DNA from 4 places in the Bacillus sp. LQ01 genome. Region 3 is predicted to be linked to each of the others. Evidence: predicted binding sites of a transcription regulator. Region 3 holds the regulator's gene; each other region holds the start of a gene.
What was found. Region 3 encodes Rex, which represses fermentation and respiration genes when NADH is low (regulators of the CRP and FNR family bind a similar motif). Its sites were predicted from a motif close to TTGTGAAATATTTCACAA; they were not measured.

Region 1 (7,466 bases), on a different contig from region 3:
ATCCTGCATTAAATAATTTAACGTTTGGATAACACGATCTTGTGCATTAGGAATTGTAATATTTTGCACTCGATTTTCGTTCAATTTTAATATAGATGATAATTGCTGAACAACGTACATCAATTGCGTTCTGCTGGACTTTACCATATCTTCAAAGATTACCGTTGGAATATAATATACCTCCACATCCGTCATTGCTTCTGCTGTATAGTTATATCCTCTGTCTGTAAACATACCACCATAAGGAAAAATAGAATATCGCTTCACATAGTCATCGTATAATAAGTTCCCATTTTGATTAACCCGCTCTAACTTTACAAAACCATCTAACATGAAGTAAATTCTTTCTCTTGAATCCCCTTCTAAAAATAAAAATTGACCTTTTTTATAAGTTCGCCAATAAACAAACTCTGTTAAGCCTTTCAATTTTTTTTCTGTTAAATGAGCAAATAATTCGAACTGCTTTAAGTCTTTCACTACGTTCCGTCTATTCATAAAATTCCCTCTCTCTTGCTGTATGTTGGAGCGAAAAAATCAAGAAAGCGTATTCAATTTGAATTTTATCATAATTAACTTACATATTCAGATTTCATCATGAAAACTTTATGAACAATGAGTACAAAAAATATTAATAAATAAAAAGAATGAAGTTACTAACTCCATTCTTTTTTACTACTAAGTAGCGTACATAAGAATTTAAACATACATGCATACATTCTGTTTTGAAATAATAGTACCAGCTTTTTCTTCTAGTGCTTCATATACTTTTTCTAAAGACGTAATAATTGTTTTTCTTTTTGGATTTGTATTAACAAAATTAATAGCAGCTTCAATTTTCGGAAGCATGCTTCCCGCAGCGAATTGTTGTTCTTCAATATATTCTTCTAATTGATTCACTGTGACATGCTCTAATTTTTTTTGATTCGGTTGATTATAATTTACATACACATGATCAACTGCAGTTAAAATAACGAGCGTATCGGCATCTACTAATTCTGCTAATTTCTGTGCAGCGAAATCTTTATCGATAACCGCTTCAGTTCCTTTTAGCCCTTCTTCGGAATCAATTACTGGAATTCCACCTCCGCCAACAGCTATCACTATATTTCCATCTTCGACCAAAGAATTAATCACTTTATGTTCATGAATACTTACAGGCTTCGGTGATGGAACAACACGTCTCCATCCTCTACCAGCATCTTCTTTAAACACTGCTTTTGTTTCATCCATTAATCTTCTGGCCTCTTCTTCTGTATAAAAAGGACCGATTGGTTTAGTTGGATTTTTAAATGCCTCATCTTTTTTATCCACAACAACGCGTGTTATAACCGTTGCTACGTCTTTTTTTATATTCCGTTTTTTCAATGCCTTTTCAATCGCATTTTCCATCCAATATCCAATCATTCCTTGGCTCATTGCCCCACAAGTATCTAATGGCATTGCAGGTGTCTTTTCCGTTTCTGCAGCTTTTTGCTGTAATAAAATATTCCCCACTTGTGGGCCATTTCCATGCGCAATTACTATATCCACATCATTTTCCATTATTTTCACAAGTTGTTCTGCCGTTTTTTCCAACGCTTCTTGCTGCGCTCCCGCAGTAGCTTCTCCAGACTGTATCGCATTTCCCCCTAGTGCAACTACAATTTTTCTTCGTGCCATATTCCAGCCCTCCAGTTGATTTCGCTTTCACAGCGCTTTATAAAGTAATACTGCCTGTAATTAATCCATAAATCGCAAAGAATGCTAAAGCACCAATTGCTACGGATGATGCTAATTCCACTCGAGTAAATATTTGCTTCGAACTCTTTTGCTTTTGAACATTGTAAAAAATAAAAATACCTGGCGCATATAAAGTCATTGTTAATAATAAATACTCTAAACCAGCTGCATAAACTAGCCACACGCCATAAATACTTGCTATCAAGCCAATTATTATATTTTTATTTCGATCTGCTTCTTCAGACTTTAAGCTATGCTTCAGTTGATAAAACGCTGAAAAAGCATATGGGATTAAAATAGCTGAAGATGCTAAAGAGAATGCAAAGTTATACGCCTGATCAGAAACGACGAATGTTAACAAGAACATTTGTATTAAACCATTTGTTATCCATAATGAATTTACTGGAGCCTTATTTTTATTTTCTTTTGCGAACCATTTTGGAAATACTCCATCTTTAGCCGCTAAATATGGAATTTCAGAAGCGAGCAAAGTCCAACCTAACCAAGCACCTAATACAGAGATGACCAAACCTAAATTAATAAAGATAGCACCCCATTTTCCAACAACACTTTCAAATAAATAAGCCATAGCCGGATTTTTCAAACCTGCAATATCTGCTTGCTGCATAAGTCCAAGAGACAATAATGTGATTAAAATGTAAATGATGAGTGTACCAATTAAGCCAATAACGGTTGCTTTCCCTACATCACTTCTATTTTTTGCTCGACTGGATAAAACAACAGCCCCTTCTACCCCAATAAATACCCATAAAGTTACAAGCATTGTACTTTTAACTTGGCTGCCAACTGCTCCCCATGAAAAAGAACCAGCTTGCCCCCAAAATCCATCTAAGAACGTATCAATATGAAACGCGAAGATTCCTATGACAATAAATACAAATACAGGTACTAATTTTGCGATTGTAGTTACTAAATTCACAAGGGCTGCTGATTGAACTCCACGTAAAATTAACATGTGAACACACCATAATAATACGCTTGCACCAATAATGGATTCTACATTTTGACCGCCTTCAAAGATCGGGAAGAAATATCCTAATGAAGAAAACAATAATGTACCGTAAGCTACATTTCCAAGCCAAGCAGATAGCCAGTATCCCCACGCACTATTAAACCCCATAAAATTACCAAACCCTGCTTTTGCATAGCTAAAAATACCACCATCTAAATCTGGCCGTTTTACAGTTAGATTTTGAAAAGATAATCCAAGTGCAATCATCCCAATTCCTGTTATAACCCAGCCAATAATAATGGCTCCAGCACCAGCACCTTTTGCCATATCACTCGCTAAATTAAAGGCTCCACCGCCAATCATAGACCCAACTACAAGAGCCGTTAGTGTAAACAACCCTAATTTCTTATCTTCACCCATTCCACTCACCTCTCTTAAATTGCAATAACAATACAAAAGCAATAGTGAATGATCGTGTCTAAAGGAGGAGAAAGAAGAAAGGAAGACTCCCTTTCTTCTTTACTCCATATTTCCTAAAGTAGCTGCCATAACCGCTTTAATTGTATGCATTCTATTTTCAGCTTGATCAAATACTTTTGAATGTTTACTGCGGAATACTTCGTCAGTTACCTCCATTTCTTTCAACCCATATTTCTCATAAACTTCTTCGCCATACATCGTTTCAACATCATGAAATGCAGGTAAACAATGTAAGAAAATCACGTTTTCATTCCCTGTTGCTTTAATCATTTTCATATTTACTTGATAAGGTTTCAATAACTCGACACGTTCAGCAAATTTTTCTTCTTCCCCCATAGACACCCATACATCTGTATAAATTACATCCGCATTCGCAACAGCTTCTTCCACATTGCTTGTTATCATTACCTGTTCATTATATTTTTTTGCTAAATCAATTACTTCTTGTGCAGGCCATAAAGATTCCGGTGTACAAATACGTACATCCATTCCAACGATTGCTCCACCAACTAGTAAGCTATTAGCAACATTATTTCGTCCATCGCCAACGTAAACGAGCTTCACATTTTTCAATTTCCCTATATGTTCTCTAATTGTTAATAAATCTGCTAGTGTTTGTGTTGGATGCCACATATCTGTTAATCCATTCCAAACCGGCACACCAGAATTTTGTGCTAAAGATTCTACGGTTTCATGATTAAATCCACGAAACTCAATTCCGTCAAACATACGCCCTAACACTTTTGCTGTATCCTCTACAGATTCTTTTTTCCCAAGTTGAATATCACCTTTCCCTAAATATTCAGGATTTGCTCCTAAATCTGTACATGCTACTGTAAATGCACAACGTGTACGAGTAGAAGTTTTTTCAAATAAGAGCGCTACATTTTTACCTTCTAAATAATGATGCGGAATACCATTTTTCTTTTTCTCTTTTAATTCTGCTGCCAAATCTAGAAAATATAATAATTCTTCTTGTGTAAAATCTTTTTCTGCTAGAAAGCTTCTTCCTTTTAAATTTGGTCTAGTCATTAACATAATTCATCCCTACTTTCTCCGTTATTTATACTAAATATCTTTACGAACAATTGGCATACTCATGCAACGTGGACCCCCACGACCACGAGATAATTCCGAACTTAGCACCTCAATCACTTCTATACCGTGTTCCCGTAATAACGTATTAGATACATAGTTGCGATCATATGTAACAACTACACCTGGCGCGATTGCTAATGTGTTCGAGCCATCATTCCATTGTTCACGAGCAGAAGCAATTACATCTCCTCCTCCACATGGAATAAGAACTAATTCACTTAAGCCTAATACCTCTTTTAATGCTTCCATTAAAGAAGTACGATGTGTAATTTTAAGAGTTTCCTCATCTGATCCTTTTTCTAAAATATAAATATTCATATTCCCTTTTGGCCCTTGAATGGCTGGGTGAATTGTAAACTTGTCATAATCAACCATTGTAAATACTGTATCTAAATGCATAAATGCTCGACATTTTGGAATTTCTATTGCTAACACTTTCTTAATTTTATTTTGTCGGCTAAAGAGATTTTTAGCTAAACGTTCAATTGCTTTAGCTGAAGTACGAGCAGATACTCCAATCGCAATTGTTTCTTCATTTAAAATTAGCTCGTCGCCACCTTCAATTGGAAATTTATAATCACGATCTAACCAGATTGGTACATTATGTTTTGCAAATCTTGGATGATATTTAATGATGTACTCCATGAATAATGATTCACGTCTACGCGCTGGTTCTCTCATCTTATTTATCGTTAAGCCATCGCCCACGCTAGCTGCTGGATCACGAGTAAAATATAAATTAGGCATTGGATCTAAGTAAAACGGATAGTGATCTTCCATTAATTCATATAAATGTGTCTTCTTACTTGTTTCAATTTCGTTTTTCCGTACACCGCCCATAATTTTTTGAATTAATTCTTCATTTGAAAAGGAAAGTAAATATTCTTTTAAAGTTTGATGTGCAACATTTACGTCGGCCTGTCCTTCTTTTAAAATACGATCAACAAATTCTTCTCGAAGTTTTTTATCTACTAACGCCTCAGCGGCTAGTTTTTCTAAATAAAGAACTTCAACACCCCGATTGCGTAACGTTTGTGCAAAATAATCATGCTCTTTTTGAATAATTGGTAAGTATGGAATATCGTCAAATAATAATTGCTGCAAATAATCTGGCGTCAAGTTTTCCACTTCTTTACCCGGTCGTTTTAATAAAACCGTTTGTAATTCTCCAATTTCTGAAGTAACATGTATCGGATGTTTCATTTGTTGTACCTCCTTTTAAATATGTTTGATGTCTTACAAGTACATAATAAATGCTCTGCACTTTCATCTTTGTGAAAGTATCCACATTATCATTGTGAAATATTAAACAAGTTATTTTTTTTAAATCATACGAATATGTATTTTTATAACAAACTATCTCGCTTTCTCAATAAAAAATACATATATTACGCATATATGTTGAATATTTAACTTCCGTATTTAAACAAAAATCCTGTTTTTAATTTTATTAAAAACAAGATTTTTGCATCTAAATAATTAAATTTAATCTTTCTTCTATAATCTCCCTATCTGATTTCGACTGTGAAATTATAAGGCATGTATCATTTCCACATATACATCCTATTTTTTCTTTCCAATCTAACTCATCAAATAAAACACCAATAACATGTGCATTACCAGGTAATGTTTTAATAACCATTAATTGATCTACACAATCAATTTTCACAACAACTTCTCGTAATTTTTTCTTTAACTTTATATCAGTTTGTACATGCTCTTCTGAGAAAACTTTATATATCATTAATCCTTCTTGAGAAGGTACCTTCGTTAAGTTTAACTCACGAATATCGCGAGAAACCGTAGCTTGTGTTACTAATACATCTTTTTTTGCTAACAATTCTACTAATCTTTCTTGCTTATCTATTTCATACTCCTTTACAAATTGTTTAATTAACCGTTGTCTTTTTTCTTTTTTCATAAAAGACACCCCTTTTAATATTATAGCTCGCTATAATTTTCATCCGAAAGGGACAGAAAAGAATGTTGCGGAAACGTTCATAGTTTAACTGTAAATATTAAATCAAGCTAAATAAAAAAGAGAAGAACAGCATTCTGTTCTTCCTTTTACATTGAAAATCGTTCAATTGTTTGTTTCAAATCAGTTGCTTGTTTCTCTAAATCCTTTAATAATTGATCGATTACTATCATATTTTTAGACTGTTGTAGCGTCACACGCGCCACTTCTTGCGAACCAGCTGACGTTTCTTCAGCAATTGCTGCTACAGCTTTTGTTTGTGCTCCTGTTTGATGAATGTGGCTCACTTGTTCATTCATATAACTACTAATTTGCTGAGTTGCATCGGCTACTTCCATAACACTTGATGACATTTCTTTTAAAATTAATTCCGTAGCTTCCCCACGTTTCGCCTCTTCTTTAGCTATTTTCACTTGTTCTGTCATTTTCATTGCAACTTGTTGTACTTCATCTTGCATATTCCGTAATAACTGCGATATGTTTCTTGCAGAATGATCACTTTCATCAGCAAGTTTCCGTACTTCTTCCGCAACAACCGCAAAGCCTCTTCCATGCTCTCCTGCGCGAGCTGCCTCAATAGAAGCATTTAGTGCTAATAAATTCGTTTGGCTAGCAATCGCACTCACAACAGACACAATATGTTCTACTTGTTTCATTCGTTCTTCTAACTTCTGTACATTTTGCATTGAATCTTCATTTTCTTTTGCCAATGTTTGAATACCTTGAATTAAAGACGTAAAGACACGAGTACTATGCCCTAAAGCTTCAACCATTTCTGAAGACAATGTATCAGACTGCTTCGCTTTTTCTTCTACTTCACTTGCAATAGAAGTCGTTGTATCAACAGCAGAAACAATTGCTTGAATTGATGCCGCTGATTGCTCAGCGCCTGAAGAAATTTCTGCAAGTGTCTCAGATACACCTTGCGCTTGTCTCGTTGCTTCGCCTGTTTGTTTTCTAATCTGCTGTACTTGATTATTTGTATACGAAAATGTTGTATCAATATTTTTTACCATGCCCCTTAAGTTTCCTAACATCATATTAAATGCAACACTTAAAGATTTAATTTCATCATCTGTCTTCGGTAATGGAACATCTTCACGAATATCACCCTCAGCTGCTTTTCTTGCCGCTTCCTCTAACTTGCGAAGCGGTTTAATTAAAAATACGGCTGCTCCATATGCTAAAATTCCAGACCATACTACCCCTAATAACATA
Region 2 (7,466 bases), on a different contig from region 3:
AGTAGCTTGCCGGGTATGGCGTTAATAGGTGAAAAAAATGAATTTCCATGTAAAGATGAAATTGCGACTTATTTAGAAGAATATGCAAGACATTTTCAATTACCGGTACAATTACAAACGGAAGTTCTAAAAATAAAGAAAGAAAAAGAAATATTTGAATTACATACTCCTACAGAAATTTTACAAACGAAAAAAGTTATTATTGCATCAGGTGGTTTTCAGCAACCATTTATTCCCTCAGTTTCAGCAAATCTATCATCACATATTTTTCAAATACATTCATCACAATATAGATCATCATCGCAAATTCCACAGGGGAAGGCACTTGTAGTAGGTGGCGGAAATTCAGGAATGCAAATAGCAGTAGAACTTGCAAAAACGCATGAAGTTATGTTGTCTATTAGTCATCCTTTAACGTTTTTACCGTTACAACTTTTTGGAAAAAGTATTTTTAATCTGCTAGAAAAAGTGGGTTTATTGTACGCTGAAATAAATACAAAGAGGGGAAGATGGTTTCAGAAGAGAAAGGACCCTATTTTCGGTTTGGAGGGTAAGAAACTTATTCGGAATAGAGCAATTAAACTGCAAGAAAAAGTAGTAAGTGCATCAGGAAATAACATCATGTTTCAGAATGGTGATACTTATAGTGCAGAAAGCGTTATATGGTCAACTGGTTTTGTTCAAAATTATAATTGGATTGAAATTGAACAAGCAGTGAATGAGAAAGGATTTCCTAATCATATAAAGGGAATCAGTCCAGTAAAAGGATTGTATTATATCGGATTGCCGTGGCAATCTCAAAGGGGTTCTGCACTTATTTGTGGTGTAGGAAAGGATGCAGCATATTTGCTTTCTGAAATCAAAAAAATAGATCAGTAGCGATAACTACTGATCATCCATATGTACATGAATTAGGAGAGGTCAAACATTTATTAACTTTATTATAATAGATTTTTATGGGGTTAAAAACTGAAAATTCAAATTTAATGTTGAGAAAGTTTTTTTGTATCGAAATATATGAAAAAATAGGGATTTTTATTAAAACAGAAAAAGATATTTCTATTTTAGTAAATTATGATATAGTCTAAATAAGCGTTTTTTTTCATAAATGTAATTATTTTCATTTTAGTTTTGTTTATATGAGGGAAGGAGAAGTAATTATGAAGTTTGATGATCAACGCTTATTAGGAGTCCGATTAGGTTCTGTACTTGTGACAGAGGAAAATCAATATTTAGTAATTAAGAAAAAAGATCATTATGCACTGTTAAATATACATAATTTAGAATGCACTCATGTTGAAGTGCAGTTAGAACATTTGGAAGAAATGTTGCGGGAAGATTTCCAAGAAAGTATAACGGAAATTATCGCACCAGAACATATAAAAATTGTTGCGAAAAATGTTATATAGATAAAGAAGCTGGAAGGAACAGCTTCTTTATTTTCATTATAAGGATAACGTTTTTACAACCTCACCAATGAAGTGTTTTCTTTTTTAGTTAGTTTGAAGTGAACTTTTGAAAAAATTTGTCTCGGTACATGTACATAACCCATGAGATTGTTATTAAAGAAATGATGATTTGTTTGTTTTTAATTGTTGCATTGAGAACAAGCCAACCAACTATATCAAATAATAAATGTAGCACGATTGACAGAACTACAAATTGAAGTAACGTATTTAAAAATCTTTTCATAAAGCGTCCCCCTAAAATAATAGGTTTTATTAACAGTTTGATATAGTGGTATTATACAGTAAATGTGTCTTGTGGTAAAATTTACATAAGTTAGTGAAATAAAATAAATGAAAGTTAGTAAGGGGGAACATTCATGGAATTCTGGATGGTTATACTAATATTAGCCTTTGGTTTCATTTATATCGCTGAAAAATTAGCTACAATTGAAAAGAAAAATGATGCGCGTTTAAAGAGAATTGAAGATAGATTACAATTAATTACGAAAGAAAAGGGAATTGTAGAAAGAGAACCTGAAATTAATAAAGAACTACGCCAGCTTGTAGAAGAAGGAAAAAAAGTTACAGCAGTTAAGAGAGTAAGAGAAGCTTTTGGTTTTTCCTTACTAGAAGCGAAGCAATATGTTGATAAATTATAAAAAAGATCATCCATTTGGGTGATCTTTTTCACTGCGCCATGCGTGTATTTACATAAGCGGCGATAATAAAGTGTCCAATTATATGGAACAAACATTTGAGATGAATTGTCTAATATAGGTAATAACTATTTAGCTTGAAAGAAAGGGTTGATAACATGAAAAAGAATACGTTGTTAAAAGTAGGATTATGTGTAGGTTTACTAGGAACAATTCAATTTGTTAGCACAATTTCTTCTGTACAAGCATCACAAAAGGTAGAGAAAACAGTAATAAAAAATGAGACGGGAACCATTTCAATATCTCAGTTAAACAAGAATGTATGGGTTCATACGGAGTTAGGTTCTTTTAATGGAGAAGCAGTTCCTTCGAACGGTCTAGTTCTTAATACTTCTAAAGGGTTAGTACTTGTGGATTCTTCTTGGGATGACAAATTAACGAAGGAACTAATAGAAATGGTAGAAAAGAAATTTCAGAAGCGCGTAACGGATGTCATTATTACACATGCGCACGCTGATCGAATTGGCGGAATAAAAACGTTGAAAGAAAGAGGCATTAAAGCGCATAGTACAGCATTAACTGCAGAACTAGCAAAGAAAAATGGATATGAAGAACCGCTTGGAGATTTACAAACCGTTACAAATTTGAAGTTTGGAAATATGAAAGTAGAAACATTTTATCCAGGGAAAGGGCATACAGAAGATAATATTGTCGTATGGTTACCGCAATACAATATTTTAGTTGGAGGCTGTTTAGTGAAATCTACGTCCGCGAAAGATTTAGGAAACGTTGCGGATGCTTATGTAAATGAATGGTCTACATCGATTGAGAATGTGCTGAAGCGATATAGAAATATAAATGCAGTAGTGCCTGGTCATGGAGAAGTAGGGGACAAAGGATTACTTTTACATACATTGGATTTATTAAAATAAGAAATTGTAGAAATACAAAAGAGAGGAGAAATAATTTTCTCCTCTCTTTCTTCTAACTATATTTAAATGCTGAATCTGTTGATTACGTCAGCATATATTACTGAGATTTTAATTCCAAGTATACAAATACTAGTACTGTCATAATTGCTATAATAACATAAGTAGCATCAAGCATTATAAGTGTTTTTAAAGTTTCAGTCATCGTAATTCACCCCTGTTATAAAAATATAACATGATCTTTTTATTGATTAGATAAGAGATCATAAAGATAAAATGTATATGAAATTTCTTAAGTAGCTTCTATATAAATATATCATATAAATAATGTAAGTAATGTTAAGATAATGTAAATGTATTGTAAATAAAAAGGTTTACAATAAAGACTTTAATAAAAAATGATAGTTCCTTAAAATGACAAATGCGCTCTTCTTTCTATTGAATGATAGAAAGAAGAGCGTATTTTTATATCTATTTCATATGTGATGAATTGCAACTATTTGTACATTTGATTCAAAAATTTTTTTCGTTGTATATATTTCTCCAAATTAATTAGCTATTTAAAAGTATCGAAAGATGTGTGTACACTAATGCATATTTTTTAGTGTTAATAAAAATATTATGTCAACAATATGAACTGTCACAAATCTTTATATATTATTGTGATTGATATCACATCACTTTTTTTCAATGGGTATTATGCTTAAGGTGTAATGAATGATTGGGAGAGGGTGGGATGATATGTTTTGTTATCAATGTGAACAAACGCCAGCAGGCGGATGTAAAGTAATGGGTGTGTGCGGCAAGAATGAAACGATTGCGAGTTTACAAGATACGATTGTGTTTGGGCTAAAAGGAATTGCAGCTTATCGCACACATGCTGCTCAGCTAGGATATACGGATGCATTTGTAGATGCTACAACACAAGAAGCTTTATATATGACATTAACAAATTCTAACTTTAACGAACAAGAGCATATTGATATGGCTATGAAAGTGGGGAAATCAGCTTTACGGGTGATGGAATTATTAGATGAGGCACATACGAATCATTTTGGTGTGCCAGAGCCTGTACAAATTACACAAAATCGTGTAGAAGGTAAAGCAATTGTAGTTACGGGTCATAATTTATTTGCACTAGAAGAACTATTAAAGCAAACAGAAGGAAAAGACATTAATATTTATACGCATTCTGAAATGCTACCAGCACACGGATATCCGCAGCTGAAAAAATATAAACATTTAAAAGGAAACATCGGTAAGGCATGGTATGATCAAAGACGCCTTTTTGAAAAATTTACTGTTGCCATATTAGCTACAACAAACTGTGTTATGCCAATTAAAGGATCGTACTCTGATCGATTCTTTTCATATGACATTGCAGGTTTAGAAGGTGTACAAAAAATTGAAAATGATGATTTTACACCATTGATTCAAAAAGCGCTAGAACTTCCAGAAGTACATATGGAGTCAGATGAACAGTTAGTGGCAGGCTTTCATCATAATACAGTATTGTCATTAGCTCCAGAAATTATTGATGCAGTAAAAGAAGGGAAAATAAAGCGTTTCTTTGTTATCGCCGGTTGTGATGCACCGGGAAAAGGCGGAGAATATTATCGTGAATTAGCAACGTCGCTTCCGCAAGAAACGGTTATTTTAACAACTTCTTGCGGGAAATTCCGCTTTAATGATGTGGATTACGGTGTTGTACCTGGTACGGAAATTCCGCGTTACATTGATTTAGGACAGTGTAATAATTCCATTTCTACAGTGAAAATAGCGGCTGCATTAGCTGATGCTTTCCAATGTGAAGTGAATGAATTGCCAGTAAGTATTGTGCTATCATGGTTTGAACAAAAAGCGGTTGCCATTTTACTCGGGCTATTTAGTCTTGGGATTCAAGATATTCGCATCGGTCCAAAGGCTCCTGAATTTATTTCACCTGGCGTGCTTGATGTATTACAAGAAACATTTGGTTTAAAACTAATTACAAATGCAGTAGAAGACATGGCTATGATGTTATCGTAACGGAAAAGATGTTTTCACTTAATTGTAGCTTTATAAATCATTTGTATGTGTGTGAGTAAACGTACATACAAATGATTATTAATAAAGAAAATCGCTATATCTATAAATTTTATAAAGCTTTTAAAGTGTAACACCACATGCCCATCACCTTAAGATTTTAAGTATCCCCAAAACGAAATTTCTACATGAATATCTATAATTTTACCTCTTTTTCATTTGATTTGAAAATAAGCTTTCTATTTTTAAAAACCAACGATACCACCTCAAATTATATGAATAAAATCCATTCATTTATTAGGAAAATGGATTGAAAATAATAAGGTAGACTAAAAAGTAAAATATTATTTATGATAATCATTCTTTTATAAAATTTAAATTGGAAATAGCCCTACTCATTTTGATTGCGCATTTTCAAAATGGAGGGGCTTTTCTTACTGTAAAATCAATAACTGCAGCTTATTTTGTTGAAAAAATTCTCATTCTTATTTTGAAAGTGATATGGGTACATTTACATGCACATCAATCTTTTATGATGAAGTGGCCCTTGAATATATTATTTTTTATTGACAGACATAAAAATGATTTATTTGCTATATTGATAATTTATAGACGTTATAATAAAACGTTTACGTATATGTAAACTTAATTTATTATTGTTTGGTTTTATTGTGAGGTTAGGCAGTGTTAATAACAATAAAATAATGAATATATCACCTGCAAAAAGAATGAAACCAATACGGAGAAGATGATTTCGTTAAAAATTCGAAAAATAAGCGTTATTAGCTCTTGAAGAAAAATGACTAGAAAAATTATAAGCATATGGAAAATAGGGTTATACAAAAAGTCCTAAAGGGGGACGGAATTATGGAGAAAAGAAAGTATTCAGTAACACCACAAGATCGAATGAATTATGTATTAGGTCTTTATTCTGCAGATCAACAAATTAATGCAGTTCTTTATTTTCCTGTAGGTATATCAAAGGATATACTTGAAGAATCAGTAAGGATAACGTTGCAATTGCAACCAGTTTTGAACAGCCGGTTTGTAGAAAATGATATTCCTTACTGGGAGGAACATTCATCTGACACTAACTCATCTATTTGCTTTTTTGCAGAAGGAAATAATCAAGAACTTGAAATAATGGCAATAGATTTTATTAAGGAACCTGGTGATCGTATTCAGGGGCCTATGGTTCAAACGAAATTATTACGGGGCACTACAACAGATATGTTAGTTGTGAAATTGTCTCATCTATGTTCAGATGGTGCAGGAGTCAAGGAATATATTAAATTGCTTGGAATGATATATACTCACCTTTCATTGGGACGGTCTAAGAAGCAAATTATAAAGGAATTTGATAAGGGAAATGAGAGTTGTCGAGATCAATCACATGTATTCAAATACGCTGGAATATCGGACATAAAAAGTGCGTATCGTCCTAACCAAGAACAACAGGCATCGTTATGGTCTTTTCCATCTCAACCTAACAAAAATAAATTTCCCCAAATGTCCGTACGGCGATTGAGCCATGAGCAAACTCTACGTTTAACCCAATGGACAAAAGCTCAACAGGCTACCTTGAATGATGTAATCATGACTGCATACTTCCGAGCTTTATCACATTTCACTGTGTATGCAGAACCTCGCACTGCAGAAAAAATGATTGGCTTGACAATTGATTTACGTCGATATCTGCCTAATAATACAACTGGTGCTATTTGCAACTTATCCGGTATGGAAATGCCAGTGATTAAAATGGAAGACGATGAAACATTTAAGCAGACTCTTGTTCGAGTTAAACAATCAATGGATAAAATAAAGTCTCAAAATCCAGGTCTTTCTTCAGCAGCAGGAATGGAGTTACTGGCAGAAATGAAGCTATCTACAGTGAAGGAAATGTATAATCAGCAATATGAACAGGCTGTACAGATGGGGATGGCGTTGCCATTACTGACAAATTTGGGAGTAATCGCTGAGGAACCTATTCAGTTTGGTGAAATTCAAGCTGAGGACGGGTATATGACATCACCTATTATGTATGCACCATTCTTTTCAATGGGAGCAAGCTCTTATAATGGAAGGCTTACATTTACGATCGGTTATCATGCGCCGGATACATCAAAAGAAAAGGTAGAAAAATTTTTAGATAGTGTTGCTAATCAACTATCAGAAATAAAATAAAAGAGAATATAGAGAACAGATTTCTAATAGAATTGTATTTTGGGGGCTCGTATCATGTACGGATAATCTCTGGAAATTTTCTCTGACCGCACTTGCCTTTATGCTATATATGCAATGGGAATGGTAGGGAGAAACAGTTTGTATCGTGAAAAAACAAGATATAACGGTATGAAAACAATAAAGCAGAGCTGATTTAAATTACACTTTGAATCAGCTCTGTTTTA
Region 3 (7,466 bases):
ACCGAAGGAATTAACTAAAATCGTTGTAGCTGCTGGACCTGGATCCTATACAGGTGTTCGCATAGGCGTGACAGCGGCGAAAACATTAGCTTGGTCACTTCAAATACCAATTGTAGGTGTATCAAGTTTAGAGGTAGTAGCTGCAAACGGTGCTAACTTTAACGGGTTAATTTGTCCTTTATTTGATGGAAGACGTGGGCAAATTTATACTGGGTTATATACATATGAAGGAGAGCAGTTAACTTCAATAGAAGAAGACCGAATTATTCTTATTGTAGACTGGTTGCAAATGTTAAAAGATAAAGGACAGCCTGTTTTATTTATCGGTAACGATGTTAAATTGCATAAAGAAACAATTATAGAACATTTAGGTGATCAAGCTGTATTCGCTCCATTTACTAAAAATAACCCAAGACCAAGCGAGCTAGCATTCTTAGGATTACAAAAAGAAGAACAAGATGTGCATACGTTTGTTCCAAGCTATCTTCGTTTAGCTGAAGCTGAAACAAAGTGGTTAGAAAGTCAAAACAAGTAGGAGCTTGCAGAAGATGGATATGATATTTAGAAAGATGGAGCTTGATGATATTGCTCAAATTGTAGCTATTGAAGAAGCGTCTTTTTCAACTCCTTGGACTGCAGATGCCTTTCACCGTGAATTAACGATGAATGAACATGCACATTATATTGTGTTAGAAAAAGATGGTCGTGTAGTCGGGTATTGTGGATTGTGGATAGTTATTGATGAATCACATATAACAAATATAGCTATTTTGCCAGAATACCGAGGTCGAAAGTTAGGAGATGCCCTATTGAAAGCAGTTATTTCTGAAGCGAAAGAACTAGGGGTAAAAACAATGACACTTGAAGTACGTGTATCAAATGAAGTAGCAAAGCAGTTATACAGAAAATACGGATTTCAAAATGGTGGGATTCGTAAACGATACTATGCAGACAATCAGGAAGATGGTCTCGTAATGTGGGTGAATATATAATGGAAAAAAATACGATTATACTTGGTATTGAAACAAGTTGTGATGAAACAGCAGTAGCAGTTGTTAAAAATGGAACGGAAATTATTGCGAATGTCGTTGCATCACAAATTGAAAGTCATAAACGTTTTGGCGGCGTTGTACCAGAGATTGCATCCCGTCATCATGTAGAAGAAATTACAGTTGTGTTAGAAGAAGCTTTAAAGGAAGCAAACATCACATTTGATGATATTGATGCAATTGCTGTAACAGAAGGTCCCGGTTTAGTAGGAGCACTTCTAATTGGAGTAAATGCAGCGAAGGCAGTAGCGTTTGCACATGATATTCCGTTAGTCGGTGTTCATCATATTGCTGGTCATATTTATGCGAACCGTTTAGTAAAAGAAGTTCAATTCCCGTTATTATCACTTGTTGTATCTGGTGGGCATACAGAACTTGTTTATATGAAAGAACATGGTTCATTCGAAGTAATTGGTGAAACACGAGACGATGCAGCTGGAGAAGCATATGATAAAGTAGCTCGTACGTTATCTATGCCATATCCAGGTGGTCCTCATATTGATCGCCTTGCACATGAAGGAGAACCGACAATTGATTTGCCTCGTGCATGGCTAGAACCGGATTCATATGATTTTAGCTTTAGTGGATTGAAATCAGCAGTTATCAACACTGTGCATAACGCAAAACAACGCGGTATAGAAATTGCGCCAGAAGATTTAGCGGCAAGTTTCCAAGAAAGTGTAATAGATGTACTTGTAACGAAAGCAGCTCGTGCAGCAGAAGCTTATAATGTAAAGCAATTACTTCTTGCTGGTGGAGTAGCTGCTAATAAAGGACTTCGTGCGCGATTAGAAGAGGAATTTGCACAAAAAGAAAACATTGAATTAATTATTCCGCCGCTATCTTTATGCACAGATAATGCAGCGATGATTGCAGCGGCAGGGACAATTGCTTATGAACAAGGTAAGCGTGCAACATTAGCCTTAAATGCAAATCCAGGATTAGATATTGAAGCATAGTTATGCACATAATTAACCACAGGTTGTGGATAAAACCCATATTGTCTGTTGATAATGTGGGTTTTATTGTGTATATAAAATGTTGATAACTTTTTTGTTGATTGTGGATAATGTGGAAAAGTTATTTTAAGGTTTATTTTATAAAGGTGGATATGTGTATAAACTTGTGGATAAATAGGATGATGTCAGACCTTTGAATTTGTTCTTTTTCGGGAAATAAAAAGTAAGAAGATATCCCCGAAAAACATTTTGAAACATCCCCCTATTATAGAAGATGCTAATATTGTCAATCTTTGTCGTTAAATCGATATTTCGTGTCGAATTGTTAATATATATAGGGTTACAATAGATATATTTGAAAAATCGTTGGTATATTCTAAGTTACGATTGATATACTCAAAAAATTGTTTCTGTATTAAAAGAAAAAAAGATGTCGCATAGTCAAAAATCCTGACTTATGAGACATCTTCCTTATTTAAATATGCTTATACATGCAGCTCTTCCCATTCTGCCATGCAAGTTTCAAGTTGTTCTTGTAGCGTTTGCTTTTTAGTTGTAATTTCACTAGCTTTTTCATAATCTGCATATATTTCTGGTAAGCAAAGTTGATCTTCTAACGTAGCAATTTCTTCTTCTAATTCCAATATACTTTGTTCTAGCTCTTCAATTTTTCTAGTGCGTTGACGCTCTAGTTTTTTACGCTCTTTTTCTTCTAAATAATTTAATTTCTCTTGTGCAACCACCTTTTGAACAGGAATGTCACTTTCTTGCTGTTCAAGTTCTGCACGTTCAATCATTTCATTTTTCTTTTCAACGTAGTAATCGTAATCCCCTAAATATTCCTGTGCACCTTCTGTTGATAACTCAACCACAGTCGTTGTTACACGGTTAATAAAGTAGCGGTCATGTGAGACGAATAGAAGAGTCCCTGGATAATCAATTAAAGCATTCTCCAAAATTTCTTTACTATTTAAATCAAGGTGGTTCGTAGGCTCATCTAGAATTAATAAATTTGACTTTTGCATCATAAGTTTTGCAAGAGCTAATCGAGCTTTTTGTCCACCACTAAGGGAAGATACTGGTTTCAGTACATCATCTCCTGTGAATAAAAAATTCCCGAGTATAGTACGGATTTCTTTTTCAGGTTGCAGTGGATATTCATCCCATAGTTCATTTAAAACCCGTTTAGAAGATGTTAAGTTTGCTTGTTCTTGATCATAATAACCAACAGATACATTTGATCCGAAAGAAACATCACCATTTAATAGTGGTAACTTATTCACAATAGACTTTAACAATGTGGATTTCCCAATTCCGTTTGGACCAACTAAAGCAACACTATCTCCGCGAGTTAAGCGCATAGTTACATGTTCAATTATAGGGTTCTCATCATAGCCAATGGTTGCATCATTTACTTGTAAAACATCATTTCCACTTTGCTTTTCAATATCGAAGTGGAATGATGCTGACTTAGAATCCCCTAATGGTCTCGTTAATAATTCCATTCTGTCTAGTTGTTTACGACGACTTTGAGCACGTTTCGTTGTAGAAGCGCGAGCTATATTCTTTTGAACGAAGTCCTCAAGTTTTGCGATTTCATCTTGTTGTTTTTCGTAACGTTTCATTTCTTGCTCATATAATGCTGATTTTAAGTCTAAATATTTACTGTAGTTACCAACAAATCGTCTGCTTTCTTTATTTGAAATTTCATATACTTGTGTAACGAGTTTGTCTAAGAAATAACGGTCATGTGAAACGATTAATATTGCGCCAGGATAACCTTGTAAATATTGCTCAAGCCACGTTAATGTTTCGATGTCTAAATGGTTTGTAGGCTCATCCAAAATAAGTAAGTCTGGTTTTGTTAATAATAATTTCCCGAGAGCTAATCTTGTTTTTTGCCCGCCGCTTAAAGTAGAGATCGTCGTCTGGTGCGTTTCAACTGGGAAGCCAAGGCCGCTTAAAATGGAGCGAATATCCGCTTCATATTGATATCCACCTTGATCTTTATAATTGAGTTGCAATTGGTCATAATCAGCTAACAATCTTTCATATGTAGCTTCGTTTGAAAAGTTTTCTTCTTTTCCCATTTCTTGCTCAAGTCTTCGAAGTTTTGTCTCCATTTGCTGTAAGTGGGTAAAGACGGTTAGCATTTCATCCCAAATTGTTAAAGACGTTTCTAGTCCAGTATTTTGAGCTAAATATCCGATTGAGACATCTTTCGGTTTTATAATTTCGCCACCATCATGAGATAATTCACCAGCGATAATTTTTAATAATGTAGATTTGCCTGCTCCATTCCTTCCAACTAATGCGATACGATCTTTTGTTTGTACTTCCAATTTTATGTTTGCAAGAATCGTTTCTGCACCGTATAATTTCGAAAGCGCGTTTACTTGTAATAAAATCAATGTTTTCACCTCAAATAATTTCTTAACTTTGCCATGTTTATATTTCTCAATCATACTAAAAATAGTGTATAGTTTAAAATAAAGAGAGAATACTTCTTCTCTTTATTATACAAGGAATTTAATGAGTGCTAAACTTCTGTATTTGATTAAAGTATATGAATAAAGATAGGAAGAGAGGAGAGGTCATATGGATCAGCAAAAGATTCCACAAGCCACTGCTAAAAGATTGCCTCTATACTATCGATTTATCCAAAACTTATCTCTTTCTGGTAAGCAGCGTGTTTCATCGGCCGAATTGAGTGAGGCAGTAAAAGTAGATTCCGCAACAATACGAAGAGATTTTTCGTATTTTGGAGCGTTAGGGAAAAAGGGATATGGATATAACGTAAATTATTTATTATCATTTTTCCGCGAAACACTTGATCAAGATGATATAACACGTGTAGCACTTATTGGAGTAGGTAATTTAGGGACCGCTTTCTTACATTATAATTTCACGAAAAACAATAATACAAAAATTGAAATGGCATTTGATGTTAGTGAAGAGAAAGTTGGAACAGAAATCGGGGGCATTCCTGTATATCATTTAGATGAATTAGAAGAGAGATTATCAAATGATATACAAGTGGCAATATTAACAGTACCGGCTACAGTAGCACAAGCTGTAGCAGATAGATTAGCTGAAACGAGCGTGCACGGTATTTTGAATTTCACACCAGCGCGATTAAACGTATCAGAGAATATTAGAATTCATCATATTGACTTAGCTGTAGAGTTACAAACATTAGTTTACTTTTTGAAAAACTATCCACAATAAAACGCAGAGGAAGCGACCTCTGCGTTTTATTATTGTTTCTTCTTTGTGAATTTAATTAATATAAGGCGAAGTGCCAAATTAAAATCAATTGTTGCCATAACTGCAAATAGTATTGTCCACATATTCCAGATTGTATCTGTCACGTTCGTAATGGCGAAGCGTGTAAAGATACATCCAAGAAGGAAGTATAGTGCAGCCATGAACAATGGTGAGTTTCTCATACAAAAAATCCTCCGATAAAGCCTTGCATTTTTTCAGCTTCTTTAATCATTTCTTGAATTTGTTCATTGCTCATAAAAATTTGCCCAATAGCGACCAATGTATTCATCGCAACATGAGCTGCAATCGGAACGATAATCCGTTTCGTCTTCACATATAAGAAGGCGAATACGAGCCCCATAGCAGTGTATACCAATAAATGAGTAAAATCAAAATGAATTGCTGCGAATACAAGCGAACTAATGATAGCTGCGATAAAGAAGTTAAACTTCTTATAAAGTGCACCAAATAAAATTTTTCTAAATACGATTTCTTCTAAGATAGGTCCAATTATAGATACAACAATAAGGAACCAAGGGGTCGTTCTTGCAATCTCCATCAGTTTCATTGTATTTTCTGAACCTTGTTTAATTCCTAGCAGCTGCATCTCGATCATACCGGCAACTATTTGTGAAAAGAAAGCCAAGAAGAACCCGATGAAAATCCATCCAATAGTAGCTGGAGCAGAAGAGCGCTTTGGATCTAAATGCCTGTCACGAATATCTGTTCTAAGTAACCAAAGTACGATACATAATGCAACAAAGAAGCTAATAATTGCCCAGTGTCCCGTTATGATTTGTCCTTTTTCCTCAATGGTAAATCCTCTATTATCATAGAGTCCTGTTTTTAGGAGAAGTGGCAATCCAACAACGCCAGATAACTGCATTAAAATGTATGTAACGATAATCCACCAGTATTGTTTCTTCAAATGGTTTAACCATCCTTTCTAACTATAGTGTATGAGATAAGTTAGGATAACATGTAAATATGCTACCTACGATATAAACCTCACTTGAATTATGTTTTTTTCGTAAATCCTTATTTGAAATTATAATAGAAGACAGGAGAAAGTTGTGTGTGTAGCGAAAACAACTTAGGGTGTCCTTTCATATTGTAACATACGAGCAGTGGAAACAACGATTCATATAGTAAAGGCAGTATTCTATATAGTGATTTGCGAAAAAATTATGATTTTTTTACTTGCAAAAGAAATTGAGATTATTTATTATTATAAGTGTGTTAGCACTCGGATGACTTGAGTGCTAATAAAAGAAATTTACATAACAAAATGAGGAGGTTATTGTTCATGCTAAAGCCATTAGGTGATCGCGTTGTAATTGAGCTTGTTCAAGCAGAAGAAAAAACAGCAAGTGGTATCGTATTACCAGATACTGCAAAAGAAAAACCACAAGAGGGTAAAGTTGTTGCAGTAGGTACTGGTCGAGTGCTTGAGAATGGTGAGCGTGTTGCTTTAGAGGTAGCAGCAGGTGATCTTATCATCTTCTCAAAATATGCAGGTACTGAAGTGAAATATGAAGGTACAGACTACTTGATTTTACGTGAAAGTGACATTTTAGCAGTTATCGGTTAATTATATAAATCTTAAAAAATCCAAGGGGGTCAATTATTATGGCAAAAGATATTAAATTTAGTGAAGAAGCACGTCGTTCGATGCTTCGCGGTGTCGACACTCTTGCAAACGCAGTAAAAGTTACGCTTGGACCAAAAGGTCGTAACGTTGTACTTGAGAAAAAATTTGGTTCACCACTTATTACAAATGATGGTGTAACAATCGCAAAAGAAATCGAATTAGAAGATGCATTCGAAAACATGGGTGCGAAATTAGTAGCAGAAGTTGCTAGCAAAACAAATGACGTAGCTGGTGACGGAACAACAACTGCAACTGTATTAGCGCAAGCTATGATTCGTGAAGGTCTTAAAAACGTAACAGCTGGTGCTAACCCAATGGGTCTTCGTAAAGGTATCGAAAAAGCTGTTACTGCTGCAATCGAAGAATTAAAAACGATTTCTAAACCAATCGAAGGTAAATCTTCTATCGCACAAGTAGCTGCTATTTCTGCAGCTGACGAAGAAGTAGGTCAATTAATCGCTGAAGCAATGGAGCGCGTTGGTAACGACGGCGTTATTACTTTAGAAGAATCTAAAGGCTTCACAACAGAATTAGACGTAG
Region 4 (7,466 bases), on a different contig from region 3:
TCCTCTCGGGCGCGCTTTTATTAACGGGAAGTGGCTCAGCTTGGTAGAGCACCTGGTTTGGGACCAGGGGGTCGCAGGTTCAAATCCTGTCTTCCCGATATTCCTAAAAAACATGGGGCCTTAGCTCAGCTGGGAGAGCGCCTGCCTTGCACGCAGGAGGTCAGCGGTTCGATCCCGCTAGGCTCCACTTATATTAATATCATTTATGGCGGTGTAGCTCAGCTGGCTAGAGCGTACGGTTCATACCCGTGAGGTCGGGGGTTCGATCCCCTCCGCCGCTACCATAAAGGACCTTTAGCTCAGCTGGTTAGAGCAGACGGCTCATAACCGTCCGGTCGTAGGTTCGAGTCCTACAAGGTCCACCATTAGACGTATATATCTCGGAGGTATACCCAAGTTCGGCTGAAGGGATCGGTCTTGAAAACCGACAGGCGGCGAGAGTCGCGCGGGGGTTCGAATCCCTCTACCTCCTCCATTTTTTTCTAAAGTGAATATTTTATCATCGCGGGGTGGAGCAGCACGGTAGCTCGTCGGGCTCATAACCCGAAGGTCGCAGGTTCAAATCCTGTCCCCGCAACCAAATGGTCCCGTGGTGTAGTGGTTAACATGCCTGCCTGTCACGCAGGAGATCGCCGGTTCGACCCCGGTCGGGACCGCCATTTTTTACATAAAGGCTCGGTAGCTCAGTCGGTAGAGCAGAGGACTGAAAATCCTCGTGTCGGCGGTTCGATTCCGTCCCGAGCCACCATTTTGAAATCGCGAGCCGACTTAGCTCAATTGGTAGAGCAACTGACTTGTAATCAGTAGGTTGGGGGTTCAAGTCCTCTAGTCGGCACCACTTTCAAAATGAGCCATTAGCTCAGTTGGTAGAGCATCTGACTTTTAATCAGAGGGTCGAAGGTTCGAGTCCTTCATGGCTCACCATTTACAATTTAATGCGGGTGTAGTTTAGTGGTAAAACAAGAGCCTTCCAAGCTCTGGTCGAGAGTTCGATTCTCTTCACCCGCTTTTTAATTATGGGCCTATAGCTCAGCTGGTTAGAGCGCACGCCTGATAAGCGTGAGGTCGATGGTTCGAGTCCATTTAGGCCCACCATAATTGTTCCGCAGTAGCTCAGTGGTAGAGCTATCGGCTGTTAACCGATCGGTCGTAGGTTCGAGTCCTACCTGCGGAGCCATATTTATAGAGAAGTACCCAAGTGGCTCAAGGGGCTCCCCTGCTAAGGGAGTAGATCGCGAACGCGGTGCGAGGGTTCGAATCCCTTCTTCTCTGCCAGAACTGGCCCGTTGGTCAAGTGGTTAAGACACCGCCCTTTCACGGCGGTAACACGGGTTCGAATCCCGTACGGGTCATACTAAAAGAGATAGCATAATCTGCTATCTCTTTTTTTGTTGTATAAAAGTGAACTTTGGATAGTCTGCTTTTTTATGCAATAGAAGAAATATGAAGTATGGGCTGTTGCAGTTGGGTATATAGAGCCGTAAATACAATTATGTTGTTTATTTGGGCCTGTATGAATATGAAGGAACTATCTATCTAAAATGATACCTCAAGTTGAACTTTTACCCCAGCTGTATGGCTGTAGCCTCCTACACTTGGAGAAACCGATGAAAATACATCCGGGAGCTACTGTGGAAAATAAATAATATATAGAAGAAGCTGCCTCTCAATAGGGTGACCTACTGGAGACAGCTTTTTTATGTTGTCATTATTGTCGAGTTTTGTCGGTAAGTCGATATATTGCAAAAATCGCTGATATAATTTGAGTTACGATCGATAAATTTTAATAATCGCTGATATATTTGGAGTTACGGTCGATATATTCTAAAAATCGCCGATATAATTTCACTTACCAATGAAAACCACAAGAAAAACCCTTTCACAATCTAAAGAAAACGCCTCCATTGAAATGGATTCCACACCTATTCCAATAACTTTACACTCTATGTGAAAAAGTTCACAAATAGGTCATAATTTGTGAAGTAATTCACAATAATACGTGCTACAATATGAATGTAAAGAAGTTAAACAACATTAAATTAGTATTTTAATTAATTACTTAAACAATCATAAAAAAATATATGTGAACAATAGAGAGGGGAAATTACCATGAAAAAAGGTATCAATCGTGTAGTATTAGTAGGAACAGGAGCTGTAGGTTGTAGTTACGCTTACTCAATGATCAACCAAGGTGTAGCTGAAGAATTCGTATTAGTAGATGTTAATGAAGCAAAAGCAGAAGGGGAAGCAATGGACTTAAGCCATGCGGTACCATTCTCTCCATCACCAACAAAAGTTTGGAGCGGTAGCTATGCAGATTGTAAAGATGCAGATTTAGTTGTTATCACTGCTGGGTTACCACAAAAGCCAGGTGAAACTCGTTTAGACTTAGTTGAGAAAAATACAAAGATCTTTAAACAAATCGTTCGGGGCATTATGGATAGCGGATTCGATGGAATCTTCTTAATTGCAACTAATCCAGTTGATATTTTAACTTACGTAACTTGGAAAGAATCTGGTTTACCGAAAGAGCGCGTAATCGGTTCTGGTACTACTTTAGACTCTGCTCGTTTCCGTTACATGTTAGGTGACTACTTAGATGTAGATCCACGTAACGTTCATGCTTACATCGTTGGTGAACACGGTGACACTGAACTTCCAGTATGGAGCCACGCTACTATCGGTGTACAAAAATTAGAAACAATCTTAGCTAACAACGAACAGTACAAACAAGAAGACTTAGACAAAATCTTCGAAAACGTACGTGATGCAGCTTACCATATCATCGAGCGTAAAGGTGCAACTTACTACGGAATCGGTATGTCACTACTTCGTGTAACTAAAGCAATCTTAAACAACGAGAACAGCGTATTAACTGTATCTGCATACCTTGAAGGTCAATACGGCGAGAAAGATGCTTACGTAGGTGTTCCAGCTGTAATTAACCGCGAAGGTGTACGTGAAATCGTAGAACTTGAGCTAAATGAAGAGGAAAAAGTGAAGTTCGCTCATTCTGTAAAAGTATTAAAAGAAACAATGGCACCAGTACTATAATAATTGCTAAATAATTCAGAGGTGGGAAACTGCTTCTTACCTCTGAACTTATATAATTTAATATAAATTCCTTTTCCGGTTTCCCTTGTATATCCCCAATATACCCCTTTTGCTGGATAAGGGTCGTTTATAGAAAAGAGCACTCTATTTTACGTAGAGTGCTCTTTATTATTCCGCTATTTGCCGGGCAGTAAAAACCCACTGATTAAAGTTTCATTTTATTATTTTTTAGGTGTTAATCCTAATTTCTTTAAAATATCTGCCAGTGTACCGCTTTTGGATTTTTCTACAGGTGTTTGTGATTTAGATGCATCTGGACCTTTTTTCAAGAAGTTCCTTTCAACGAAGCGAATATCTTTTTCGTCGACAATACCATCTTTATTAAGGTCTCCGTCTTTTACAGTTACTCCTTTTTTACCATAGTTGCTAGCGATAATTTCAGCATCTTTAATATCGATTACTTTATCAGCATTTACATCGCCGGTAAGGTTTTCATCAGGTCTTGCATAATAATATTGGCCAAGCAGCTTACCGTCTTTTTCAGTACCAAGTTTCATTGTTAGGCGGCTTGTTAAATGTCCTGGCACCTCTACATATAAGTTATAGTCGTGTTTATTAACTGGAAGTCCATTTAGTTTGAAGTATCCGTATTTATCTAGTGAGCCTTCAAACTTATGACGGTAAGAATCAGTCGCATATACTTTTAGGCCAAGCTTTGTATAATCGAACTTTTCATCTAAATATTCGCGTTCATTTAAGAACGCACCAGGTTTAATATTTCCTTCTACTAGTGAGTTTAAGGACATAACTGAGAATGTTTGATCTTGAAGTACACGCATTCTATTTGGTTCTGATTCACCTTGTTTCCAGTAAACAAAAATTGGTGACTCTAATTGAGCGTTTGCTTCATAAAATTCATCATTTTCTGCTTTGAAAGTTACATCAATGAACGGGAAATCACCATCTAATCCAGCAAAGTTTTTGTCATCGATAGCGCCGCCAACTGTAACAAAACCTGCCTCTAATTTCGGTTCATTTACTTTTGCGGTTACTCCTTTTTCGGAAAGTAGCTTTTCAAAAGCAGGATTAAATTTCGCATTTCAATAACATTGTGACAAAAAATATTGAGAAACATTTTTTTATGACAGATTATTTTGTTTTGATTTTGAGTGGAAAATAGCATGAAAAATAGGATAAACATAATAAAATAAAGGTTGAGAAAAAATAATTGGTAAAAATATAGAAGAATAATAAAGCGTTTTCAATGAATATTCGTCAAAATTCGATATTTTACACGGAAATGTGAAGAAAAACTAACATTTTTAAGAAAAAAACGAATGTTTTTTATAAATTAACAAGGATATTGCAGTTTTTCGCAGAAATAGTTAAAGTATAAAAAATTCTGTCATCTAAGTGAGGTGAGCATATTGAGTGTAATAAATTGTGAAGAAGTGAAACGAGATGAGTTTCATACAGAAAAGTACTATGAAAGTTATAACATCTTTGGCGCACATGTTGTGACGGAAGATGAGATTCAAGGGGTACGATTTACAGTCTGGGCTCCTCATGCGAAAGCAATGAGTGTTGTTGGAGATTTTAATGAGTGGGATTATGAGCAACATAAGATGCTACAAGTGACAGAAGAAGGGATTTGGTCCTTATTTATACCGCATATTGAAGAAGGAGAAATATATAAATATGCGATTGAAACGTTGGCTGGTGACGTCATTTTAAAGGCAGATCCGTATGCTATATATGCAGAAGTAAGACCGAATACGGCATCTGTAGTTTTTGATATAAAAGGATATGAATGGAATGATAAAAACTGGAATCGTAAGAAAAAGAAAAAACCGATTTATAAAGAAGCGATGACAGTTTATGAATTACATTTTGGTTCTTGGAAAAAGAAAGAAGATGGAACACTATATTCTTACAGGGAAATGGCAGAAGAACTCATTCCGTATGTGGTGGAACATCAATTTACACATATTGAAATTATGCCGCTTGTTGAGCATCCATATGATCGTTCTTGGGGATATCAAGGAACGGGATATTATGCAGCGACGAGTAGATTTGGTACACCGCATGATTTAATGTATTTTGTCGACGAGTGTCATAAATATGGAATCGGTGTCATTTTAGATTGGGTACCGGGGCATTTTTGTAAAGATGCTCACGGTTTATATTTGTTTGATGGCACACCGACCTATGAATATAAAGATAAAGATGTACAAGAAAATCTAGTATGGGGAACTGTCAATTTTGATTTAGGAAAGAGAGAGGTACGTAATTTCTTAATTTCAAATGCGTTATTTTGGATGAGATATTTCCATATTGATGGTTTCAGAGTAGATGCAGTTGCGAACATGTTGTACTGGAATAAAGAAGGACAAGAGCAAAGTAATGAGTACGCTGTGTCATTTTTACGGGAGTTAAATGAAGCAGTGTTTGCAGAGGATGAAGATTTTCTTATGACGGCAGAGGATTCAACAGCTTGGCCACTTGTAACAGCACCAACGTATGAAGGTGGGCTTGGATTCAATTACAAATGGAATATGGGCTGGATGAATGACGTGCTGAAATATATGGAGTGTGCGCCAGAGTACAGAAAATATATTCATGAGAAAATGACGTTCTCTTTACTATATGCTTACTCTGAAAACTTCATATTACCCCTTTCTCATGATGAAGTCGTTCATGGGAAAAAGTCGTTATTAAATAAAATGCCAGGTGATTACTGGGATAAGTTTGCTCAGCTTCGTTTGTTATATGGATATTTCTTTACTCACCCAGGAAAGAAATTACTTTTCATGGGAGGAGAATTCGGGCAGTTTGATGAGTGGAAAGACCTTGAAGATTTAGATTGGAATTTACATGATTTTGAAATGCATCGTTATATGCATGATTACTTTAAAGAGCTCATAGCATTGTATAAGCGCTCAAAACCACTTTGGCAGCTTGATCATTCGCCTGAAGGTTTTCAGTGGATTGATGCTAATAATAACGAGCAAAGTATTTTCTCGTTTATCCGCCAAGGGGATAAACAAGAAGATGCGTTAGTTATCGTATGTAATTTTACGAAAGCTACATATGAAAACTATAAAGTAGGTGTACCAGATTTCGAGTATTATAACGAGATTTTAAACAGTGATGCACAGCAATATGGCGGTTCGGGACAAGTGAATAAGAAACGTCTTAAGACGATTCTAGAACCGTACCATAATCAAGCAGCACATGTAGAGATTACAATTCCACCATTTGGCGTATCCATATTACGACCAGTGAAGACGAGAAAGGGGAGCAAAAAACAAGATGGCTCAAAAACAAAAGTGCGTAGCAATGTTACTAGCAGGGGGAAAAGGTAGTCGTTTAAGTGCATTAACAAAGAATTTAGCCAAGCCAGCTGTTCCATTTGGTGGTAAATATCGCATTATTGATTTTACGCTAAGTAACTGTGCGAATTCTGGTATTGAAACGGTTGGGATTTTAACGCAATATCAACCACTCGAACTTCATAATTATATCGGAATCGGAAATGCGTGGGATTTAGACCGAGTAAACGGTGGGGTCACAGTCTTACCTCCTTATGCGGAGTCTTCAGGGGTTAAGTGGTATACAGGTACGGCAAGTGCCATTTATCAAAACTTAAACTATTTAAGTCAGTATGAACCGGAGTATGTTCTCATTTTATCAGGCGACCATATTTATAAAATGGATTACAGTAAGATGCTAGATTACCATATTCAGAAAGAATCGGACGTATCCATTTCTGTTATTGAAGTACCTTGGGATGAAGCGAGTCGCTTTGGCATTATGAATACAAATGAAGAAATGGAGATTGTTGAGTTTGAAGAGAAACCACAATTTCCAAGAAGTAATCTTGCATCAATGGGAATCTATATTTTTAATTGGTCAATTTTGAAAGAGTATTTAGAGATGGATGCAAGAAACCCTGAATCTAGTAACGATTTTGGAAAAGACGTACTTCCGCTTTTATTGGATGAAGGGAAGAAGCTAATGGCGTATCCGTTTGAAGGATATTGGAAAGATGTTGGAACGGTGAAGAGCTTATGGGAAGCGAATATGGATTTGCTTCGCGATGAAACATCACTGAATTTAAACGATCGTAATTGGCGTATTTACTCTGTCAATCCAAACGAACCGCCTCAATATATTGCTGAAAAGGCGAAAGTAGAAGAATCGCTTATTAACGAAGGGTGCGTCATTGAAGGGGACGTGAAGCATTCTGTGTTATTCCAAGGAGTGACGGTGGAAGAAGGAAGTATGGTGATTGATTCTGTCGTTATGCCAGGGGCTAAGATTGGTAAAAATGTTGTGATTGAAAGAGCGATTGTTGGATCAGAAATGGTTATCGAGGATGGAACAATCATTCGTCCAGAAAAGAATGTTGA

Region 1: arcA (arginine deiminase) is a predicted target of Rex. The motif match lies at 5,566-5,583, and genes of this name have one in related genera.
Region 2: hcp (hydroxylamine reductase) is a predicted target of Rex. The motif match lies at 3,694-3,711, and genes of this name have one in related genera.
Region 4: AC22L0_RS12320 (L-lactate dehydrogenase) is a predicted target of Rex. The motif match lies at 1,976-1,993, and genes of this name have one in related genera.

Annotation. Positions count from the first base shown of each region.
Region 1 is NZ_JBYEZL010000004.1:86,970-94,435, reverse strand. It holds gene AC22L0_RS23955 (Crp/Fnr family transcriptional regulator) at 1-495, opposite strand, end outside; gene arcC (carbamate kinase) at 697-1,659, opposite strand; gene arcD (arginine-ornithine antiporter) at 1,697-3,112, opposite strand; gene argF (ornithine carbamoyltransferase) at 3,212-4,210, opposite strand; gene arcA (arginine deiminase) at 4,241-5,473, opposite strand; gene argR (arginine repressor) at 5,742-6,191, opposite strand; partial or broken gene AC22L0_RS23925 (methyl-accepting chemotaxis protein) at 6,338-6,910, opposite strand; partial or broken gene AC22L0_RS23920 (HAMP domain-containing protein) at 7,280-7,465, opposite strand.
Region 2 is NZ_JBYEZL010000002.1:1,396,575-1,404,040, forward strand. It holds gene AC22L0_RS19580 (flavin-containing monooxygenase) at 1-879, shown strand, start outside; gene AC22L0_RS19585 (hypothetical protein) at 1,161-1,409, shown strand; gene AC22L0_RS19590 (hypothetical protein) at 1,498-1,692, opposite strand; gene AC22L0_RS19595 (hypothetical protein) at 1,826-2,107, shown strand; gene bla2 (BcII family subclass B1 metallo-beta-lactamase) at 2,263-3,036, shown strand; gene hcp (hydroxylamine reductase) at 3,775-5,061, shown strand; gene AC22L0_RS19610 (condensation domain-containing protein) at 5,926-7,242, shown strand.
Region 3 is NZ_JBYEZL010000012.1:7,366-14,831, reverse strand. It holds gene tsaB (tRNA (adenosine(37)-N6)-threonylcarbamoyltransferase complex dimerization subunit type 1 TsaB) at 1-535, shown strand, start outside; gene rimI (ribosomal protein S18-alanine N-acetyltransferase) at 549-992, shown strand; gene tsaD (tRNA (adenosine(37)-N6)-threonylcarbamoyltransferase complex transferase subunit TsaD) at 992-2,008, shown strand; gene AC22L0_RS28820 (ABC-F family ATP-binding cassette domain-containing protein) at 2,494-4,419, opposite strand; gene AC22L0_RS28815 (redox-sensing transcriptional repressor Rex) at 4,607-5,236, shown strand; gene AC22L0_RS28810 (YdiK family protein) at 5,266-5,457, opposite strand; gene AC22L0_RS28805 (CPBP family intramembrane glutamic endopeptidase) at 5,454-6,203, opposite strand; gene groES (co-chaperone GroES) at 6,582-6,866, shown strand; gene groL (chaperonin GroEL) at 6,905-7,466, shown strand, end outside.
Region 4 is NZ_JBYEZL010000002.1:22-7,487, forward strand. It holds tRNA gene AC22L0_RS12240 (tRNA-Pro) at 25-98, shown strand; tRNA gene AC22L0_RS12245 (tRNA-Ala) at 115-187, shown strand; tRNA gene AC22L0_RS12250 (tRNA-Met) at 208-284, shown strand; tRNA gene AC22L0_RS12255 (tRNA-Ile) at 289-365, shown strand; tRNA gene AC22L0_RS12260 (tRNA-Ser) at 383-475, shown strand; tRNA gene AC22L0_RS12265 (tRNA-Met) at 504-580, shown strand; tRNA gene AC22L0_RS12270 (tRNA-Asp) at 584-659, shown strand; tRNA gene AC22L0_RS12275 (tRNA-Phe) at 673-748, shown strand; tRNA gene AC22L0_RS12280 (tRNA-Thr) at 763-838, shown strand; tRNA gene AC22L0_RS12285 (tRNA-Lys) at 849-924, shown strand; tRNA gene AC22L0_RS12290 (tRNA-Gly) at 938-1,008, shown strand; tRNA gene AC22L0_RS12295 (tRNA-Ile) at 1,019-1,095, shown strand; tRNA gene AC22L0_RS12300 (tRNA-Asn) at 1,103-1,177, shown strand; tRNA gene AC22L0_RS12305 (tRNA-Ser) at 1,185-1,275, shown strand; tRNA gene AC22L0_RS12310 (tRNA-Glu) at 1,281-1,352, shown strand; partial or broken gene AC22L0_RS12315 (IS4 family transposase) at 1,451-1,626, opposite strand; gene AC22L0_RS12320 (L-lactate dehydrogenase) at 2,110-3,054, shown strand; partial or broken gene AC22L0_RS12325 (dockerin type I domain-containing protein) at 3,276-4,154, opposite strand; gene glgB (1,4-alpha-glucan branching protein GlgB) at 4,482-6,419, shown strand; gene glgC (glucose-1-phosphate adenylyltransferase) at 6,367-7,466, shown strand, end outside.